Bacillus pumilus: one gene and its partner. The protein of the gene in region 1 interacts with the protein of each later gene in a pairwise test. Links are inferred from orthologs where the notes say so. Each region holds a gene or a part of one and is shown on either strand. Other genes may lie near its edges.

Region 1 (10,878 bases):
CTTCTTCCCATACATTCACAGCTTTGACTGGATGGCCATGTGCGTGGCACCAATCTTCTATCGATTGAATCTCTTCTTTTGTATCAGTGATAAACCTGTTTACTGCGACGATGTATGGAAGACCGAAGGCTTGCACAGTTTCAATATGCTTTTCTAAATTATGTATACCTTCTAATACGGCATGTGCATTCTCTTCTTTGAGTTCAGTTTTCTTCATTCCGCCATGCATCTTTAATGCTCTGACAGTCGCCACAATGACAACTGCACCAGGCTTGAAATCACCAGCTCTTGTTTTAATGTGCAGGAACTTTTCTGCTCCAAGATCTGCTCCAAATCCAGCTTCTGTTACCACATAATCAGCTAATTTCGCCGCCATTTTGGTTGCAATTAAACTATTACATCCATGCGCAATATTGGCAAAAGGACCGCCATGTACTAGGGCCGGAGTTCCTTCAATCGTTTGAACAAGATTCGGTTTGAGCGCGTCTTTTAAAAGTAACGTAAGAACACCTTCATATCCAAGTGCTCCAACTGTGACTGGCTCGCCATCTTGATTATAGGCAACAACAATAGAAGAAAGACGTTTTTTTAAATCGGTTAAGTCTTCTGCTAAACAAAGGATGGCCATCATTTCGGAGGCAACTGTGATGTCAAATCCGTCTTCTCTAGGATACCCATTTAACTGACCGCCAAGTCCGACAACGACCTGTCTTAATGCACGATCGTTTAAATCAAGCACTCGCTTCCATACAATGCGGCGCGAGTCGATGCCGAGTTCATTTCCGTGATGGATATGGTTATCAATGAACGCAGATAAGGCATTATGTGCAGAAGTAATGGCATGAAAATCTCCTGTAAAATGAAGATTGATTTCTTCCATTGGCAGCACTTGTGAATATCCTCCACCCGCTGCACCGCCTTTTATGCCCATTGTAGGACCTAATGAAGGCTCGCGCATCGCAATGATTGCTTTTTTCCCAATTTTTTCGAAGGCTTGACCGAGGCCGACTGTTACGGTGGACTTCCCCTCACCTGCTGGCGTTGGATTGATCGATGTGACAAGAATCACATGTCCTTCTTTTTGTTCTTTTAAACGGTCAAAAATAGTCAAAGATATTTTCGCTTTTGTGAAACCATAGCATTCTAATTCTTCGTCATGTATTTGTAGCTTTGCTGCGATGTCTTGAATAGGTCTCAGCTTTGCCTTTTGGGCGATGTCAATATCTGATAAATGCTTTGTGATCATAAATAAACGGCCTCCTTTTTTTCCAGAAACAGCTTTGTTTTTGCTCTGTTTTTTATTGTAACATAATTGAAACATTGAAATATCGCCAGAAAGTTCCTATAATGAAATGAAATTAGCTTTGGTTCAGGGGGTGGCGAGTTGCCTATTAACATACCAGTTCATCTGCCGGCAAAACAAATACTAGAGAGCGAAAACATTTTCGTCATGGATGAGACAAGGGCATTCAAGCAAGATATCCGTCCTTTGAATATCGTGATCTTAAATTTAATGCCAAAAAAAATACAAACTGAAACGCAGCTGCTAAGAATGCTCGGAAATTCTCCTTTGCAAGTGTACTTTACGTTTTTGATTCCAAGTACGCATACACCGAAGAATACGTCGAGAGAGCATCTAGATGAATTTTATACGACCTTTGAATCGATTCGCCATAAGAAATTTGATGGAATGATCATCACCGGCGCACCAATTGAGCATTTAGCTTTTGAAGAAGTATCCTATTGGAAAGAGCTTCAGGACATCTTGGACTGGAGTAAAACCAATGTGACGTCTACCCTTCATATTTGCTGGGGTGCACAGGCAGGCCTATATCACCATTATGGGATTGAAAAAATCAAGCTTCCCGAGAAAAAATTTGGCGTATTTGAGCATCTTGTGAAAGAGAAAAAAGAAAGATTAGTCAGAGGTTTCGATGAAGTATACTATGTCCCACATTCGAGGCATACAGATATTAATACAGAACAATTAAAAAACACACCGAATTTGAAAGTATTGAGTATCTCTGAAGAAGCGGGTGTTTGTTTAATTGTTTCAGATGATGATAAACAAGTATTTTTAACTGGACATCCAGAATATGATACGGACACATTGAAGCAGGAATATGAAAGAGATTTGTTGAAGCATGATACAGTCCAAAAACCTGTCCACTATTTTATAGAAGATGGTGACACATTAGTCCCAGTGAATCGCTGGAAAGCCCATGCCACTTTACTGTTTATGAATTGGCTCAATTATTATGTTTATCAAGAAACACCATACGTTTGGGAATAAAATAGACTGTGGTCTGATGATAAATGGTCAAAATGTGTTAAAATACAAATGGCTCTGTCTTCCATTATCAATTTAGTCTCGTTGTTTTTTAAAATTAGTTTAATTCTTTCGTAACGAATGATATGCTCTGGCTGTTTATATGTTATCTTTATGTATATGTAGACCTATGAGATTAATAGTTTTCGTACGAAGTTTTGTTGTTGTTGATTACATTTGAGGTGAATATTCTTGAATACCAATAAAAAAATATTAATCTTGACCGCAAATTATGGAAATGGACATATGCAGGTGGCTAAAACACTGTATGATGAATGCAAATCCCAAGGGTTTGAACATGTTGTAGTTTCTAATTTGTATCAAGAATCAAATCCCATTGTGTCGGAAGTGACTCAATATTTATACTTGAAGAGCTTTTCCATTGGGAAACAATTTTATCGCTTGTTTTATTATGGTGTAGATAAAATTTACAATAAACGCAAATTTAACATTTATTTAAAAATGGGAAATAAGCGTCTTGATGAACTCATTCAATTACACAATCCGGATATCATTATTATTACATTCCCGATGATTGTTGTTCCAGAATACCGGAACAAAACAGGCAAAGTCATCCCGACATTTAATGTCATGACAGATTTCTGTCTTCATAAGATTTGGGTACATGAAAACATCGACCGGTACTATGTTGCAACCGATTATGTGAAACAAAAATTAGTGGAAATCGGCACACATCCAAGCGATGTCAAAGTGACAGGCATTCCTATTAGACCACAATTTGAAGCAGACGTGCCAAAATCGAAGATTTATAAAAAATATGGATTATCATCAAACAAAAAAGTTCTTCTGATTATGGCCGGTGCTCATGGTGTACTGAAAAATGTCAAGGAATTATGTGAAGCGCTGCTTCTAGACAGTGAAGTACAAATTGTTGTTGTATGCGGAAAGAACGAAGCGCTGAAACAATCACTGAGCGATCTTGAACAAGCACATCCAGATCAATTGAAGGCGCTTGGATATGTGGAACAAATTGATGAATTGTTCAGAGTAACAGATTGTATGATCACAAAACCAGGCGGCATTACTTTAACAGAAGCAACAGCAATCGGTGTTCCGGTCATTCTTTACAAGCCTGTCCCTGGACAAGAAAAGGAAAATGCACATTTCTTTGAAGATTATGGTGCGGCCATCGTCATCAACAGACATGAAGACATTTTAGAATCTGTGACCAACTTGCTGCAAGATGAAGAAAAGTTAGAAGTCATGAAACAAAACATTAAAAAACTGCACTTAAAGCATTCTTCTCAAACCATTTTGGAAGATATCGTTGAGCAATCAGATCTCATCACGAATAACAAAACGTATGCTCGTGCATTATCATAAAAAGGTGTCCGTCAATGACGGACACCTTTTTCTTTATCCTTGATTTCCATTTGTTGTGTACACTTCTTCAAACGGCTGCACGACAACAAAACCGCTTCCGCTAAATTTCATTTGAATAGACTCTCCGCTTCCTCTGCCAATAAAGGTTTTGAATGAAACATCTGTCACAAATTCAGTTTTTAAATCCCCTGACCATGCAACTGTCGCGTTCGGATCTGTATATACAGAGTCACCCGGCTGAACAATCAATGTGAGCGGCTCATAATGACTCGTAATCGCAACAAGGCCTGGTCCTTCTAATTTGACATTAAATAAACCGCCTGCAAGCATGCCCGACACTTTTTTCATCAATTTGATATCCCAGCGCACTGACGGTTCAAATGCGAGCAGATCATTCCCATTCACAAAAATGGAATCCCCTTGAGCCAAACGAAGAATTGAGATTTTTTTGCCTTGATCTGCCACATATAATTTCCCGTCACCTGTTGCCTTCATGAGTGAAGTGCCTTCTCCCGACAGCATTTTTTTGAACATCTTTGAGACGCCATGTTCAAAAACGCCCTCGCGTTCAAACTTGATTTTGCCTCGGTACGAAACCATGGAACCTGTTTTTGCCCAAATGGTATCAGTCAAATTAATTTCTAAAAGTCTTGATGTTTCAAGTTCGAAGACCCCTTCTCCTTTATCTTCCTGCTGCGTATTCTGAACAAATTCTTCAAGTGTATAACGATTCATGATAGCACCTCTTCCTGTATTTTTTTTATATACGGACAAGGTGTGCATAAAGTTTCAGAAAATGGGGACGTTTTAGCTATTATTGTTATTCGCCAAAAAAAATCAAATATTCTGCTCAAAATTTGGCTCTTCCGCTTGACGCTTTACTTTTGATGGTGTATAGTGGAACCATCATTTAACAACTGCAAAGTCGTTAGGTGATGAAAATTTTTTTTAGTATGCCAAAAGGTATGCTACAGTACTAGGAGGAAAAAGCAATATGCAAAACGGTAAAGTAAAATGGTTCAATAATGAAAAAGGTTTCGGCTTCATTGAAGTTGAAGGCGGAGACGATGTATTCGTTCACTTCACAGCTATCGAAGGTGACGGCTACAAGTCTTTAGAAGAAGGACAAGAAGTTTCTTTTGAAATCGTTGAAGGTAATCGTGGACCTCAAGCTGCAAACGTAACAAAAATCTAATCAACTAAATCAATGATGTAAAGACAAAATAAAGAGAGGCCTATGCCTCTCTTATTTGATTTTCAGCTGAATTTCAATCGCTAAAATATTTTGCTTCAGTCGTTGTTCAATTTCAGAGATATCTTTTTCGAGAAAAGGTCTTCCCTTCTTTGCTACATCTACTAGTTGCTCTAGATCGCTGTACACCTCTTGAAATGTTCGATGTAATACCGTTTCGAACTCCTGATTATTCATACCGGCCTTCCCCTTTTCCTCTAATATCCGTCACTTAGTCGAAAAGTAACTCAACCAAAACTTTCTATAGTTATATCGGCTCATTTTTCAGAATATGTTCTTTTTTTACACATTCTATTCGTTTTTTTTCATGAACGGATGTTTGAGCAGGGAAAACCGGTGCGTCCGCTTACTTTTTGAGCAGCGTCTGTCCATATTCTTTTATTTTCTCTCCAACGGTGCATTGCTGTATACAAAAGGAATGGGCATATTTTTTGCCAAATTCTTTCCGAAAATGCTTCTTAATCAAACAATCTGAACAATACGTGTCTTGAAGATCGGTCAATTCTTGTACTGCTGTTTTTTTATCCACATTATTCAGCTCCGTCTGCTTCTAATTTCAATGTACTTTCGATTGGGACGTCTGCAAGAATCTGTCTTGCAAGCTGATCCGCTTCTGCATTTTGTTTCCGATCGATGACTTCATAGGTTGGCGTCAGCTTCAGCTCTTTTAAAGCCGCTTCAATTCGGTCAAGCCATTTGTTATGTACATCATCATAACAAGGCCATTCTCCTTTTAACTGATTCATGACAACAAGTGAATCTCCTCTAATCGTGACAGAATTTCTGCTTGCCCCTAGGTCTTTTAAAGCTTTTACTGCCTCAAATAAAGCCGCATACTCTGCTTCATTATTGGTGCTCCCTTGGAAAGGCTGATTTTTTCTCAATCGATAAGCGTCTTTTCCCAGCTTATAGTAGACGACAACTCCAAGACCAGAGTCGCCAGTTTCTTTATGAAAACTTGCATCAAAATAGACTTGAAGCTGATCAGGTTCAAGCTTTAGTTCTTCATTTAGCTTTTCAAGCTCTTTTATGGACCACATGGCCCCTTTTTCATCTTCAAATGACAGGAGTGACTGTGGTTCTTTTTTGTCGATATATTTTGCTAACCTCAAGGCCTCATTTAGCTCCATCCAATCTTCTTGGAAAAAAGCAATGGACCCAATTGATTTCACTTTCATTGTGTAGTGTGCTCTTAATTTCATTGATCACATCGCCTTCCCGTGCTTTTAAGGTAAACATACGTTATGCTATAATCAAAAAGTTACATTTTACAATGAGAAAGGAAGTTCATGTCACTTGTTTAATGAAGGTATTTGGATCTTATTTGCGATCATTAATTTTATCATTGTTCTTCTATTTTATAAAGGATTTGGCAAGATGGGCCTTTTTGTCTGGATTGGCTTTGCGACAGTTGCCGCAAATTTACAAGTTGTCAAAACCGTTGAATTATTTGGCTTAACGGCAACACTTGGAAATATTTTATATGGCAGTGTGTTCTTTGCAACGGACGTATTAAATGAAAAATATGGACAAAATGAAGCGAGAAAAGCTGTCTGGATTGGCTTTGCCACCCTTTTAACACTAACTGTTGTCATGCAGGAGGCTTTGCTTTTCCATCCCGCTCCATCTGATATCTCACAATCATCGCTGGAAACGATATTTGGCTTTATGCCAAGGGTTGCACTTGGCAGTCTTGCTGCTTATATCATCAGTCAAATGCTAGATGTTTATGTATATTCGTTTATTCGCCGGATATTTCCTTCCGATGGTGCGCTCTGGGTGCGCAACGCCGGAAGTACGATGATTAGCCAGCTTCTTGATACACTGATTTTCACGACCATTGCCTTTCTTGGCACGTATCCATTTCATGTATGGATTGAAATCTTCATCACGACATATGTCATTAAATTTATCGTAGCTGCGATTGCGACACCTTACGCGTATGCAGCGAAAAAAATGGTTCCGCTTGATGAAAGGGTGAAATAATGTGCCAGCTGAAATATACATTGATGGTGCAAGTGCAGGTAATCCAGGTCCCTCTGGCATCGGCATTTTCATTAAATATGATGGAAAGGCTGAATCCTTCTCCATTCCTCTTAGATCAATGAGCAATCACGAAGCAGAATTTTCCGCTCTGATCGAGGGAATGAAAATATGCGCGGAAAAAGGATTGCGTACCGTTTCATTTCGAACAGATTCACAAGTAGTTGACCGCGCAGCCAATGCAGGATTTGCTAAAAATCCAGCCTTTCAGCATTTTATCAAAGAGATGATCGAACTTCAAAGCCAGTTTGATTTATTTTTCATTAAATGGATTCCGAGTAAGGAAAATCAAATAGCGGATCAGCTCGCTAGAAAAGCGATTCACCTTTCTAAAGGATGAATCGCTTTTTTTCGGTTATGCTAATGTGTGTGAGGTGATACTGATTGGATAAAGAAAATAAAGGTCGTGTCACAAATGGGACAACCCCACAAGGTGATGCGCAAACAAAAGATAAACAGCCACTTTCTCAGCTGGAAAATAGAGCGAAGAAAAGCAATACAAAAAGATGAACCTGAGAGATCGGCTTTAGCTGATCTCTATTGTACTTAAACGATTCATCATCGGTTCGATTCCTTTGATTTGATGGTACCTCAGCATAGCAGCAGCACGTTCTTGATTGATGTTCATTTTCGTCTCATCAATTGGACAGCTGAGCGGGACATCACATTTGATCTCTGCCAATAGACGAGAAAGCTTCAGATCTTCTAATCCTGCTTGCATTTTCTTTTGCTGTGCAGCCGTTAGTTCATGGACATTTTCTAACAAACCGTCAATCGTTTCATATGTTTGGATAAATTTTAATGCGGTTTTTTCTCCGATTCCTTTGACACCTGGATAATTATCACTTGCATCACCCATGAGCGCTTTCATATCGATCAGCGCCTTTGGAGAGATTCCCATTTCCTCTTCGAATAAGACTTTTGTATAATGCTTATAATTGCCAATTCCTTTTTGCATCAAGGCAACAGTGACTTTTTCATTCAAAATTTGCAGCAAATCTTTGTCTCCAGTTAGGACAGTCACCCGTGCTTCTTTTTGGTAGAGCGCAGCAAGAGTACCGATACAATCATCTGCTTCAAAGCCCTTTAAACCAATGTTTACAATTCCCAGTTCTTCTGTAGCTTCTTTTGCTAAATCGAATTGCGGAATGAGCTCGACAGGCGCCTCTCCCCGATTTGCTTTATAATCTTGAAACAATTCGTTTCGGTATGTTTGGCTTCCCATATCCCAGCAGCAAACAATATGCGTTGGCTCAAATGTCTGTACAGCCGTTAATAAGTGCTTCAAATAGCCATTGACTCCATTTGTCGGCACACCGTGATCATTTATCATAAAATTGCGATGTACAGCCGTTGCATAAAACGATCTGAACAAAAGCGCCATTCCATCTACAAGCAGTACGTGTTTATTCATTCTTATAAACTCCCTTTTTCAAAACAATACTCCTATTCTATCACAGAACACAAAACTCGACATAAAAAAGGCGCCTTCTTCTTTTAGAAAAGAAGAGGCACCCTGTTTACTTTTGACCGTATTGCATTTTTTTCGACTCTGCTTCTGCATAGGACGGCATGTCTTTTTGTTTAGGGTCACGCTCATCCTGCTGCTTTGTCTGTTGCTTTTTTTTCATGATCATTCCCCTTTCTCGGTACATTCATTAAGATGACCAAAAAAGAGAAAGTTACTCTTTACTTCTGTTTCCGCTTGACATACTCCCTGACCATATCATTCGTCACATGCTTACGCAGCGGAACAATACCGCCTCGTGCAAGCTCATTCATCTTCGACGTAATGGCATTGATGTCATCTGTTGTAAATGGCTCGTTTTGCTCACATTTGAATACAGCAGTCTCTATTGCTTGTTCTCTTTTCTGTTCAAGCTCAAGAAAGGACTGAATATGAGCATGCTGCTTTTGTGAGTGTGCGGAAATCTCTTCGTGTACGCTCGTCATTTTCTATCAACTGCTTTCTTTTTTATTTAGTCTACCATGAATCAAATGGTTTTCAACTGGTTCTTCCATTCGTTTGTTTGTTCATATACTTGTTCAATAATCGCCTGTTCTTTGGCATCTGTCGTTAGGCTCGTGATAAATGTTTGTTTTTGTTCACTTAGCTGCTCGAGCGCTTCTGTTTCATATCTTTCAGTAAAGGTCTTCACCATTGTGTCGTACCTGCTCAGTAATTCTTCTTTTTCTTTATCTGCCCATTTCGTGGTTAACTGATGAAGAATATCTCGAATCGCTTCAATGAACGCAGCCTTTCCATTCTGTTCAAAGAAAACTTTCGCTGATTTTTGCTTCTTTAAGAGCGGTTCGAATGGTGTCAGTTCAGCTTCGACTTCAATTTGTTTCAGCTCAGCATTTTTCTCTTCTGGCGGCGAGAGTGTGAGAGAAAAGTAGGGGTCTTCTGCACTTGCCGCCTGCAATCCTTTCTCCCACTCCTCTTGGAAATATTGATGAATAAACGATTCCATTCGGATATCAAGCGCCTTTAACTCCTGTACAAATTCAAATTCATAATCCTTCAGTGCCTGTTCAAGCGCTTTTTTCAACTGCTGCCTGAAGTCTCCTTGAGATCTTCCAGGGTAAAAGGCTGTCTTTAACAGATCATTCGCAAATAGTGATAGGCGCTGCACAATATGATAGAGCTGTTCATGTAAGTCCTTTTTCACACTTTCTGTCACTAGCTTAGATTGTTTGATATGGCTCATTTGATCAAGAATCGCTTCATAGGATGTGTCTATCTTTTTCTTTTCCGCTTGCTTCTCATCTTCTGACTGATGCAGTGTCGCATGCAGCTTGTCGACTGTGCTACATAACCTGCCGGCTTCAAAATACAAAAGCTCGATCGCATCTTTCGTTAATTCTTCCTCAATAAAATAGTCGAGCTGTTTTCTAAGCTTTGCATATTGATTATAGGCTGTCTCTCCCTTTCCTTCGATTTCTTCCTTACTGGACACATGATGAAGGTTTGGGTTTCGGATGCCTTCTTTTGTGAGCTCATTTTTCACATAGTCAAAGACGGTGTCAAGCTCTGCTTGATCCTTTGCGAGGTCAGCTGCATTGATAATAAAGAACATTTTATCCATGCTAAATGAATCTTTTACAAGCCCAAGCTTACGTAAAAATGACCGATCTGCCTTCGAGAAAGAGTGCTGGTAGTAAGTTAAATAAAGAAGAGCATCTGCGTCCTTCATATATTGAAAGGCAATCTCTGTATGGCGCTTATTCATACTGCTGGCGCCTGGCGTATCAACAATAGTCAGCCCTTTATCTGTTAAAGGTGTACTCAAATACACCGTCACTTCCTTCACCACACAAGAAACAGCTTCTTCTGCCACATATGGCCTCAGTTCTTGAAGAGTGACATGAAGCGGCGTTTGCTTCGTAATGTGATGAAGGAAACGTGTATGCGCTTGTAAAAAATGTTCAACAATGATGCGGTGATCTTGTTCAAGCTGTCTTTTTTTCAGCGTTCGTTCAAGCTTGGATGTAAACGTCTCTCCCTTTTCTTCTGAGATTGAAAATCCGAGGATCTGATTGAGCTCCTCTAATATATCCTGTTCTGTTTTGAACACCACTTTTACACTTTCATGCGGGTGATCTTCCGTCGGTCGCGTCAGCTTATTAATCGTTGCCGTTGTTGGCGTGGGAGAGGATGGCAGTACCTTTTTCCCAACAAGGGCATTTGCAAAGGAAGATTTCCCCGAACTAAAAGCCCCAAATAAAGCGAGTGTGAATTCTTTCGCTTGCAGCCGTTTTGTTCGTTTTTCAAAGGACTTTCTTTGAGATTTGAGAGCGTCTAATGGCAATAAAATCTGAGAAAGCTGTTCAAACTGGTCAATTGACTGTGCCGTCGTGACATGCTGTGACTGACGCATTTGATGTTGCTCTATCTGCTTGTGCGGTT
Region 2 (10,993 bases), 490 kb from region 1 along the record:
GATGATTGCGTTTCTTGCAAAATTCTTATCTGAAAAACAAAAAAATATCACATCCTTTCGCAAAGGTTTTGCCCCAGCTTTAGGCATTGTATTTTCTGCATTTGCCATCATTATGCTTCAGCCGGATCTGGGAACAGGAACGGTGATGGTTGGAACCTGTATTATTATGATATTTGTTTCAGGTGCGAGAATTGCTCACTTTATATTTCTCGGTCTTATAGGACTCAGCGGGTTTGCTGCACTTGTCTTATCAGCACCCTACCGAATAAAACGAATTACATCGTACTTAAATCCTTGGGAAGATCCGCTAGGCAGTGGGTTTCAAATTATTCAATCCTTATACGCTGTTGGTCCAGGTGGTCTGTTCGGAATGGGACTTGGTCAAAGTAGACAAAAATTCTTCTATTTACCTGAGCCCCAAACGGACTTCATCTTTGCGATATTGTCTGAAGAGCTTGGCTTTATAGGGGGATCACTCATTTTACTCCTCTTTAGTGTTCTATTATGGAGAGGCATACGAATAGCACTTGGAGCCCCAGATTTATATGGAAGTTTCCTGGCAGTTGGTATTATTTCAATGGTTGCCATTCAAGTAATGATTAACATCGCAGTTGTCACTGGACTTATTCCTGTGACAGGTATCACGCTCCCATTCCTTAGTTATGGCGGCTCATCACTGACATTAATGCTGATGGCGATTGGCGTACTTTTGAATGTAAGCAGGTACGCAAGATATTAACGTGCTGAAGCTCATGAAACCATGTTGACGTTTATTTTGCAAAAGTACAAAAAAATGATTTGAAGAGTGAAAATGACAGTTTTTGTTTCGAAAACGTGTTTTTTGACTCTTCTTTACAGGTTTTAACGGAGCCCTGTTGTTTAAAACAGGGTTTATACTTTGTTCAGAGCAGAAAAAAATTGAGGGGAAATGGTATAATGCGTATAGTAATCAGTGGAGGCGGAACAGGCGGACATATTTATCCGGCCTTAGCCTTTATTAAAGAAGTGAAAAGACTGCATCCTGATGTGGAATTTTTATATATCGGTACTGAAAATGGACTTGAAAAGAAAATTGTAGAAAGAGAAAATATCCCTTTCAAGGCGATAGAAATTTCAGGTTTTAAACGAAAGCTTTCCTTTGATAACGTCAAAACGGTGATGAGATTTTTGAAAGGCGTTCAAAAAAGCAAATCTTACTTAAAAGAATTCAAACCTGATGCGGTCATTGGAACAGGCGGTTATGTGTGTGGGCCTGTGGTTTATGCGGCTTCTAAGCTGAAGATCCCGACTATTATACACGAACAAAACAGCCTGCCTGGTATTACAAATAAGTTCCTAGCGAGATATGTTAATAAAGTAGCCATCTGCTTTGACGAAGCAAAGGCACATTTTCCTTCTGAAAAGGTTGTATTTACGGGAAACCCTAGAGCCTCTGAAGTCGTCTCTATAAAAGAGGGGAAATCTCTTAAAGAATTTGGGCTCGATGAACAGAAAAAAACGGTTCTTATTTTCGGCGGGAGCCGAGGTGCTGCTCCTATCAATAGAGCAGTGATCGAAATGCAAGATGATTTAAAGGCTAAAAACTACCAGCTTTTATATATCACAGGTGAGGTTCATTATGAAAAAGTGTTGAATGAACTAAAGGAAAAAGGTGCAGCACCTAATATGATCACAAAACCTTTCTTGCATCAAATGCCGGAGTACCTGAAATCGATCGATGTGATTGTTGCAAGAGCGGGAGCTACAACAATTGCTGAAGTAACGGCTCTTGGAATCCCAACCATTTTTATTCCGAGCCCATACGTGACGGCAAATCATCAGGAAATCAATGCAAGATCACTTGAAAAACATGATGCTGCGATTGTTTTAAGAGAATCAGAGCTTTCAGGGGATCGTCTGCTGCATGCAATTGATGAAATTGCCGGTAATGAAGAAAAACTCAACCAAATGAGCCGTTTAACGAAAGAACTCGGAGTACCAGATGCGGCTGCACGTTTATATAATGTGTTAAAAGAAATTACGACTACATGATGGAATGATATTAGGTAAGGCGGAGGGTAATATGGAGAACTTGAAGAATGAATTATTAGAAGCGCAAGTTGGTAAAGTACTTGAAAATGAGCCGCTTGCTAATCATACAACAATGAAAATAGGCGGACCAGCAGATCTTTTGATCATCCCTAAAGATATCGATGCAGTTAAAACGATCATGGATCAGGTGAAAAAACACCATACGAATTGGACGGTCATTGGAAGAGGATCGAATTTACTTGTACTTGATAAGGGAATTCGTGGAGTTGTTCTCAAGCTAGGTGCTGGACTGGATCACCTAACTGTAAATGATGAAGAAATTACAGTTGGCGGCGGCTATTCTGTCGTAAGGCTCGCGACATCTCTTAGTAAGCAGGGTCTTTCAGGGTTGGAATTCGCAGCTGGTATTCCAGGGTCTATTGGAGGCGCTGTTTATATGAACGCAGGTGCACATGGATCTGACATCAGTAAGATTCTTGTGAAAGCTAGAATCTTATTTGAGGATGGAAGCATCGAGTGGCTCACAAATGAACAGATGAATTTCAGCTATCGAACATCAGTCCTTCAAAAGGAACGACCTGGCATTGTTCTCGAAGCCGTGTTTAAGCTCAAACAGGATGATCGCGAAAAAATCACTAAGAAAATGCAGCAAAATAAAGATTATCGTAAAGAAACCCAGCCTTATAACCGGCCATGTGCTGGCAGTATTTTTCGAAATCCGCTGCCTGAATATGCAGGACAGCTTGTAGAAAAAGCGAATTTAAAAGGATACCAAATCGGCGGAGCTAGAATTTCTGATATGCACGGCAACTTTATTGTCAACGCTGGTGGAGCTACTGCTCAAGACGTGCTGGACTTAATTCAGTACATCCAAAAGAAAATTAAAGAAGACTACAACGTAGATATGCATACAGAGGTAGAAATTATCGGTGAAGAAATTTAACAGCTAGTTTTTATGAATGATGGCATCACAGGAAAACAAACGGCATGAAAGAATGCCGTTTGTTTTCTCATCAAAATGATGACCCAAAGGTGTGGACAAGCAGCTTTGAATGAGGTGAAGAGTATATATGCGGCCTGATCATGAAAATGAAAAGATCGTCAATATAGAAGAGCGAATTCCTAAAATTAAAGAACAAAGGAAGCAAAAAGCGAATCGGAGACTGATCTCTTTTATACTACTGTTTTTTATCATGGTTTTAATTATTATTTATTTGCAGACACCTATCAGCAAAATTTCTTCTTTAACCATCACAGGTAACGAGCATGTCTCTACAAAACAGCTTGTTAAACTTTCACAAATTAAAGAAGGCGAAACAGAGTTTTGGAATTTAAATAAAGATATAACAGCAGATCATATTAAACAAAATAAACTGATTAAAAGCGTTAGGATCAAAAAGCATTTCCCAAATAAGGTCAGTATTGCTGTCAAAGAATATGCAAATATTGCGTATCTTCAAAAGGGAAATCTATATTATGAGCTTCTTGAAAATGGGACCGCTTTACCAGAAGAAGTTACACCGAGTCATGCAGGACCTATTTTTGTCGATTGGGACAATAAGGAGAAGCTGAAGCAAACCGTTAGATCTTTAAATCAGCTGCCAGCCTCTATTCAGGAACTCATCTCAGAAGTATATTATGTGCCGACAAATTCAAACCAGTGGCTAGTTAAATTTTATATGAATGACGGAAACACTGTGATTGCATCAATTAAAACATTCGGTGATAAAATGAAAACCTATCCAGCCATTGTAAAAGAACTTTCGTCTTCTGAAAAAGGCACAATCCATATGGAAGTCGCTACGTATTTTGAAGCGTTTAAATCTAAGAAAAAGGAAGATGAGCGTTGAGAGGCAAAACAGTTATATTCTCAATTGTCATGCTTGTTCTTGGTTTTCTGATTTCTTTTTCATACCAATATACAAAGCAGCATCAGGCAGATGTCATTCGAACAGAGCAATGGAAAAAAGAATACTCTCTGAAAAGTCAGCTCACAAAGCAAGAAAAGGCGAATCAGAAACTCGAAAAAGAATTATATAGTCTTCAATCAAAGGTTCAAGCGACAGAGTCCAATTTGAAAAATGAAAAAGAGCAGTATTTTAATGTATTGGAAGATGTTGAGAAATACAGAATGTTTACAGGAGAGATTGGTGTAAAAGGAAAAGGGGTCAAAGTATCTCTTGAAGATGCATCTTATATCCCGAGTGGACAAAATGTCAATAATTACATTGTGCATGAGAGCCACATTTTTCATGTGATAAACGAACTATTTATATCAGGGGCTTCTGCTGTATCTATTAATGGGCAAAGAATCACACACCAATCATACATACATTGTAATGGTCCAGTTGTCACAGTTGATGGTGTTCAGCATCCAGCACCATTTGTCATTTCTGGTATTGGAGATCCGGCTGTGTTAATACCTGCTTTAAATATTGCAGGAGGAGTGGTCGATCAGCTGACAAGTGATCACATTTCAATGACGATTGAGAAAACGGATATTCGTATGAACCCTCTTTTAAGAAACAAAGATTAAAAGTGAAAAGGTGAGTGGTGTTGAGGAAAAAGAAGCCTTTACTTAGTTTAACAGCTTTAATGATCATATTTGGCATCATGGTCTCCATCCAGTTTAATTCTTTACAAAAGCCCAAAGTTCGTGATACTCGTGATGTTTGGGAACTGAGAGAGGATTTATCTGCATCTAAAAGTAAGGAATTGGATTTGCTCAAAGAAATTGATAAATACGACGAGATGCTAAAAAAATATGGTCATCAAGGAGATCAATCAAAAGAAGCACAATTAACAAAAACGTTAAAAGATTTAAAAGAAAAGGCTGGTTTTACAGAAGTGGAAGGGGAGGGGATTGAAATTGAAATTTCTCAGCTTTTTTCAAAGGATCTTACCGGAGAAGAAGTGAAAAATATCCCGCCTGATCTTCTGAAAAAATTAATTAATGAAGCCAATATGTTTGGGGCAAAACATATTTCCATCAATGATCGCCGTGTAATTAATACAAGTGTGATTCGAGATATTAATGGCACGACAAAAATAGATGGTTACAGCTTAGATAGTGATGAAGTCAACATTAAAATGATTAGTGAGCAGGCCGACAAATTATACAGCCGTTTAAATGTATCAGATATTGGTGATTTGTTTGCTCAGGAAAACTTCAGCTTGAGTATGAGCCAGCCGAAGAAAAAAATCCATTTAAAAGCATATGACGGTGCAATTCAAGTAAACGAATTGAAGCCTCTTGAAGATGTAAAGGAGGGAAAATCTTAATGTGGCTTCCTGTACTTGGCTTAATCATAGGAGTTGCGATCGGTTTCTTAACAAATTTTACGATACCGAATGAGTATTCTAACTATCTTTCCCTCGCTGTACTTGCTGCGCTTGATACATTGATTGGTGGAATCCGAGCACATCTGCAAGGGGCATACGATGAACTAGTGTTTGTATCAGGCTTCTTCTTTAATATTATACTCGCAATAAGTTTAGCTTTTCTGGGCGTCCATCTTGGTGTAGACTTGTACTTAGTCGGAATGTTTGCATTCGGCGTTAGATTGTTTCAAAATATAGCAGTTATCAGAAGAATTTTACTAACAAAATGGACAATTTCAAGAGAAAAAAAGAAAAAAAGTGAGTCATAAAAAAGGATATACATATGATGTAACGAATATTTTCAGTAATCCTAATAAAAAATGTTGATTTTTTAAGTTTTGTTACACACTTGTAAAAACACATTCATTGTATTGTTGTTCAGCAAATAATAGAATAGAAAGTATTGATATGTGAGGAGGTGCCATAGAATGAACAACAATGAAATTTACGTCAGCCTTGACATCGGTACATCCAATATAAAAGTCATCGTCGGAGAAATGGCGGATGATTCGCTTAACATTATAGGTGTTGGAAATGTCCCTTCAGAGGGGTTAAAAAAAGGATCGATTGTTGATATAGATGAGACAGTTCATTCTATTAGACAAGCATTTGAACAGGCTGAGAGAATGGTAGGATTTCCTTTACAAAAGGCGATTGTCGGAATTAACGGAAACCACATTCATATTCAGAATACGAGCGGCGTGGTCGCAGTATCTAGTGAAAACAAAGAAATACATGCTGAAGATGTGAGACGTGTCTTAGATGCAGCACAAGTAGTATCTATTCCTCAAGAACATCTCGTCGTAGACGTGATTCCGAGACAATTTATCGTCGACGGAAGAGATGAGATCACAGATCCGAAAAAAATGCTTGGTGTTCGGCTAGAGGTGGAAGGATCGTTAATTACAGGTTCTAAAACGATTCTACATAACTGGCTCCGCTGTGTAGAAAGAGCTGGAATTGAAATTATGGATATTTGCTTGCAGCCAATCGCATCGGGCTCAGCAGCATTATCGAAAGATGAAAAAAATCTCGGGGTAGCTCTTGTCGATATTGGCGGCGGATCTACAACGATTTCCGTATTTGAAAACGGGCATCTCTATTCTACTCACAGTATCCCTTTGGGCGGAGAGAACATTACAAAAGATTTGTCTATAGGACTTAGAACTTCCACTGAAGAAGCTGAACGAATCAAAAAACAATTTGGGCATGCGTTTTATGATGAGGCATCGACTGAGGAGACATTTGAAGTTTCTGTGATCGGTACCGATCAAAAACAAACGTATACACAACTTGATGCGGCTAACATTATTGAAGCGCGGCTGGAGGAAATCCTGCTCTTTGTGGCAGAGGAATTAAGAAATATGGGTGTCCATGATTTGCCTGGTGGATTCGTTCTAACAGGTGGACAGGCAGCCATACCAGGTATCCTTTCTCTTGCACAAACGGTCTTGCAAAACAATGTCAGGATTGCAAGTCCGAATTATATCGGGGTGAGAGAGCCTCAATATATGACAGGAGTGGGTCTGATCCACTTTGCTTATCGCAATGCAAAGATTCAGGGCAGACAGGTTGGATTCCAAATGCCAGATGAGGCGTTTCATGAAGTAGGCGCATCCATGGAGCCGGTTTCTTCTGCACCACAAGTGAAAGAAGCGCAGCCAAGACCGAAAGTAAAACAAAAAGCACAACAAGAGACAAATAAAAAACCGGGCAAAATGAAAAAACTATTTAATATGTTCTGGGAATAGAATTAGATTTTCGACGGATTAGGAGGATTCAGCATGTTGGAGTTTGAAACAAATATAGACGGCCTAGCATCAATTAAAGTAATCGGAGTAGGTGGCGGCGGGAATAACGCTGTCAACCGAATGATCGAAAATGACGTACAAGGTGTCGATTTTATTGCAGTCAATACAGATGCACAGGCGTTAAATCTATCAAAAGCAGAAACTAAAATGCAAATCGGTGCTAAGCTGACAAGAGGGCTTGGAGCAGGTGCGAATCCTGAGGTCGGTAAGAAGGCTGCTGAGGAAAGCAAAGAGCAGATTGAAGAAGTACTAAAAGGCGCAGACATGGTCTTCGTTACAGCTGGTATGGGCGGTGGAACTGGTACGGGTGCTGCACCTGTCATTGCAAAAATCGCAAAAGATTCTGGTGCATTGACAGTTGGAGTCGTGACTCGTCCTTTCACATTTGAAGGAAGAAAGCGTCAGCTTCAAGCAGTTGAAGGAATTGCTTCTATGAAAGAAGCAGTTGACACATTAATCGTGATTCCAAACGATCGCTTGCTTGAAATTGTTGATAAAAACACGCCAATGCTGGAAGCATTCCGCGCGGCAGATAACGTGCTTAGACAAGGTGTTCAAGGGATTTCCGATTTAATTGCAACACCAGGTCTGATTAACCTTGACTTTGCTGACGTGAAAACAATCATGTCCAATAAAGGTTCGGCTCTTATGGGTATTGGTGTCGCAACAGGTGAAAACCGTGCTGCTGAAGCAGCGAAGAAAGCCATTTCTTCACCACTTCTAGAAACAGCGATCGATGGTGCTCAAGGCGTCATCATGAACATTACGGGTGGCACAAACCTAAGTCTTTATGAAGTGCAAGAAGCAGCGGATATTGTGGCTTCTGCATCTGACGAAGATGTAAACATGATTTTCGGGTCTGTCATCAATGATAACTTGAAGGATGAAATTGTGGTGACTGTGATCGCAACTGGATTTATTGAGCAAGAGCCAGAAGTGACAAAACCACAAAGAAATCCACTAGGACAAGGATTAAAGCAAAATCAATCCATTCCTCAAAAACGTGAAGTAAAACGTGAGGAACATCAGCAGCCATCATCTCAGCCGAGACAAAATACACAATCAAGTGATGATACGCTGGACATTCCAACGTTCTTACGCAACCGCAATAAACGCTAATCGAGTATAGCTTAACCCCTTCCATTGGAAGGGGTTTTTTCATGTCTCAACGTATAAGGGGACTCTAATCAAAAAGTCTTAAATGTGTGAGAGCCACTTCATCTTTCATATGTAATTTGACTTAAGGTGCTTAAGAAAAAAGAATCATTTTTAACCCCTCTTACAAAAAACGACAAGATGATGAACTTTATTTGACTACATTAAAAAGAACACCATGAATCTTGTCATGAACAAATGAAGGAAAGGAGTGAGACATATACTCTGTTTGGCCATTTGAGGAGGAGGGATTTGATTGAAATTGAAGTTTCGCAAGACCGCCAACTATCGTTTGATGAGTCTTATGGTGATTGGTACTTTAACGATGACAAGCTTTGGGATGGTTCAAGCAAAATCGACTTCTACCTCATATCAGGAGGAAGCTGTTTCCTCTAAGACAACAAAAGCAAAGATCTCATCAAGATTAATGAAGCAGTTTCAGCAGGATGACAAGGTGACCTTTTTAATCAAAATGAAGGAGCAAACAAATACGCAAAAAGTGGCGAAGGAAGCTGTGTCCAGAGCCAAAAAACAGAAATTAACAGCGGCTAGAACGCAGTACACAAAAAGATCAGCTGTCTTATCAGAATTAAGAGCAACGTCTGAGGAGACGCAGCAAGCGCTGCTTACGTATTTACAAAAGGAACAAAAGAAAAAGCAAGTGAAGGAGATTCATTCGTACTATATTGTGAATGGTCTAGCGGTGACGGGAACGAAAGAAGTCATGGAAAAGGTGGCTTCCTTCCCAGAAGTAGATCAAGTGCTGCCGAATGAAACCCGTCAAATTCATCGGCCCGTTGATTTGAAGACGTCTAAGCAGAAAAAACAAATGAAAGCAGTAGATGGAGTCGAGTGGAACATTTCTCAGGTTCATGCTCCAGAAGCGTGGGCTTTAGGCTATGACGGTACTGGTACTGTTGTGGCAAGTATTGATACAGGAGTGGAATGGGATCATCCTGCTTTAAAGGAAAAATACCGCGGATTTGATCCAGCACACCCGAATGATCCATCTCATGAATTCAATTGGTACGATGCTACAACAGGATCTGAAGCGCCATACGACGATTTAGAGCATGGTACACATGTGACGGGAACGATGGTTGGCTCTGAGCCAGATGGAAAGAATCAGATCGGAGCCGCACCAGGCGCAAAATGGGTTGCGGTGAAAGCTTTCTCAGAAGATGGTGGTACAGATGCTGATCTGCTTGACGCAGGAGAGTGGATTTTAGCACCAAAAGATGAGGACGGAAACCCACATCCAGAAAAGGCACCAGATGTCGTCAATAATTCTTGGGGCGGTGGGCCTGGTCTTGATGATTGGTATAAAGATGTGGTCAATGCTTGGAGAGCGGCGGACATCTTCCCAGAGTTTTCAGCTGGCAATACCGATTTATTTAACCCTGGTGGTGAGGGATCAATTGCAAATCCTGCGAACTATCAGGAGGCCTTTGCAACGGGTGCAACGGATCAAGACAACAAATTGGGGTCTTTCTCGCTGCAAGGTCCGTCTCCATATGGCGTCATGAAACCAGATATTGCGGCCCCAGGGGTAAACATTCGTTCATCTATTCCAGGGAAAGGGTATGAAGATGGCTGGAATGGGACGTCGATGGCTGGTCCGCATGTTTCAGCTGTTGTGGCTCTTCTTCGCCAAGTACAGTCAGATCTTTCTGTTGAAGAGATTGAACAAATTCTCATTGATACAGCGAAGCCGTTGACTGATCAGCAATTCCCGGAATCCCCTAACAATGGCTATGGGGCAGGTTTAGTTGATGCAAAAGAGGCGATTACGGCATTAACAGATGGAATTGGCACGATTGAAGGACAGGTGACAAACGAAGATGTTAATTTAGGTGATATGAAAATAACAGATCAAGCCCTGCCTCAAAAAGAAAAGGCTGTACATCCACATAAGAAGCCTGCAAAAACAAAAGAATTGAAAAAGGAAAAAAATCTTGATGCTCCGTCCATCAAAGCTCTTCCTATGAAAGCGGAAATCAGTGTTCTTGAAAGCGGAAAATCAACTTACACAGATGAAGCGACAGGGAGATATCAGCTTACTCACAGTGCAGGGGAATTCACGGTGAAAGCGGAAGCTTACGGGTTTGAATCACGCAAACAAACAGTCAATATTTCTTCAAATGAAACGGCTGAGGCAAATTTCGCCTTACAGCCACTAAAGAAACGAACGATATCCGGTACAATTGTCAATGAAGCAACGGGTGAAAAAGTAAAGGATGCCACGGTTTATCTTGTAGAGGATGCGAAAATTAAGCCGGTGAAAACAGATGAAGATGGCGAATTTTCTCTAGAGGCATTGAGCGGTGTCTATACCGTCAAAGTATTTGCGAAAGGGTTTAAAGGATATTCTTTTACAGCAGATGTGACAGAAAAGCCGGTTGAAAAAGCCATTCAGCTGGAGCCATTCATCGGCTTTGCTGGTGAAATTGGCTACGATGACGGAACAGCTGAAAATGCGCGAGCCTTCTATGATCCTGGCAATGGCTGGGCTGTGAAGTTTTCGTTAGAAAAGGGGAAGAAACAAGCGCAACTCACAGGAGGGCTTTTCCGTTTCTGGTCATCAGAGTGGCCAGCTCCTGGCGGGAATGAATTTG

The links.
Region 2: the proteins of GKC25_RS09465 (region 1) and ftsZ interact in binary tests that used the Bacillus subtilis proteins (3 or more experiments, as listed by UniProt). The link is inferred for Bacillus pumilus from one-to-one orthologs.

Annotation. Positions count from the first base shown.
Region 1 is NZ_CP046128.1:1,905,869-1,916,746, forward strand. What follows is about bases 1,726-4,597. They hold GKC25_RS09465 (diglucosyl diacylglycerol synthase), read left to right. Parts: upstream 1,726-2,521; coding sequence 2,522-3,673; downstream 3,674-4,597. Other genes in these bases: metA (homoserine O-acetyltransferase MetA), read left to right, coding at 1,726-2,293; GKC25_RS09470 (AIM24 family protein), read right to left, coding at 3,707-4,408. Also shown: GKC25_RS09455 (formate--tetrahydrofolate ligase), read right to left, coding at 1-1,246; more of metA, read left to right, coding at 1,385-1,725; cold-shock protein CspD, read left to right, coding at 4,668-4,868; GKC25_RS09480 (hypothetical protein), read right to left, coding at 4,920-5,102; GKC25_RS09485 (zinc-finger domain-containing protein), read right to left, coding at 5,272-5,454; GKC25_RS09490 (ribonuclease H family protein), read right to left, coding at 5,456-6,127; GKC25_RS09495 (queuosine precursor transporter), read left to right, coding at 6,222-6,911; GKC25_RS09500 (reverse transcriptase-like protein), read left to right, coding at 6,913-7,308; GKC25_RS09505 (hypothetical protein), read left to right, coding at 7,353-7,478; GKC25_RS09510 (5'-3' exonuclease), read right to left, coding at 7,495-8,382; GKC25_RS09515 (YpbS family protein), read right to left, coding at 8,658-8,921; GKC25_RS09520 (dynamin family protein), read right to left, coding at 8,963-10,878. UniProt on the Bacillus subtilis protein: Processive glucosyltransferase involved in the biosynthesis of both the bilayer- and non-bilayer-forming membrane glucolipids.
Region 2 is NZ_CP046128.1:1,415,367-1,426,359, forward strand. The notes cover bases 6,283-9,269. They hold ftsZ (cell division protein FtsZ), read left to right. Parts: upstream 6,283-7,196; coding sequence 7,197-8,342; downstream 8,343-9,269. Other genes in these bases: ftsA (cell division protein FtsA), read left to right, coding at 6,283-7,163; GKC25_RS07050 (S8 family peptidase), read left to right, coding at 8,635-9,269. Also shown: spoVE (stage V sporulation protein E), read left to right, coding at 1-739; murG (undecaprenyldiphospho-muramoylpentapeptide beta-N-acetylglucosaminyltransferase), read left to right, coding at 937-2,031; murB (UDP-N-acetylmuramate dehydrogenase), read left to right, coding at 2,063-2,974; GKC25_RS07020 (cell division protein FtsQ/DivIB), read left to right, coding at 3,102-3,881; GKC25_RS07025 (DUF881 domain-containing protein), read left to right, coding at 3,878-4,567; GKC25_RS07030 (DUF881 domain-containing protein), read left to right, coding at 4,588-5,313; GKC25_RS07035 (small basic family protein), read left to right, coding at 5,313-5,681; more of ftsA, read left to right, coding at 5,841-6,282; more of GKC25_RS07050, read left to right, coding at 9,270-10,993. UniProt on the Bacillus subtilis protein: Essential cell division protein that forms a contractile ring structure (Z ring) at the future cell division site. The regulation of the ring assembly controls the timing and the location of cell division.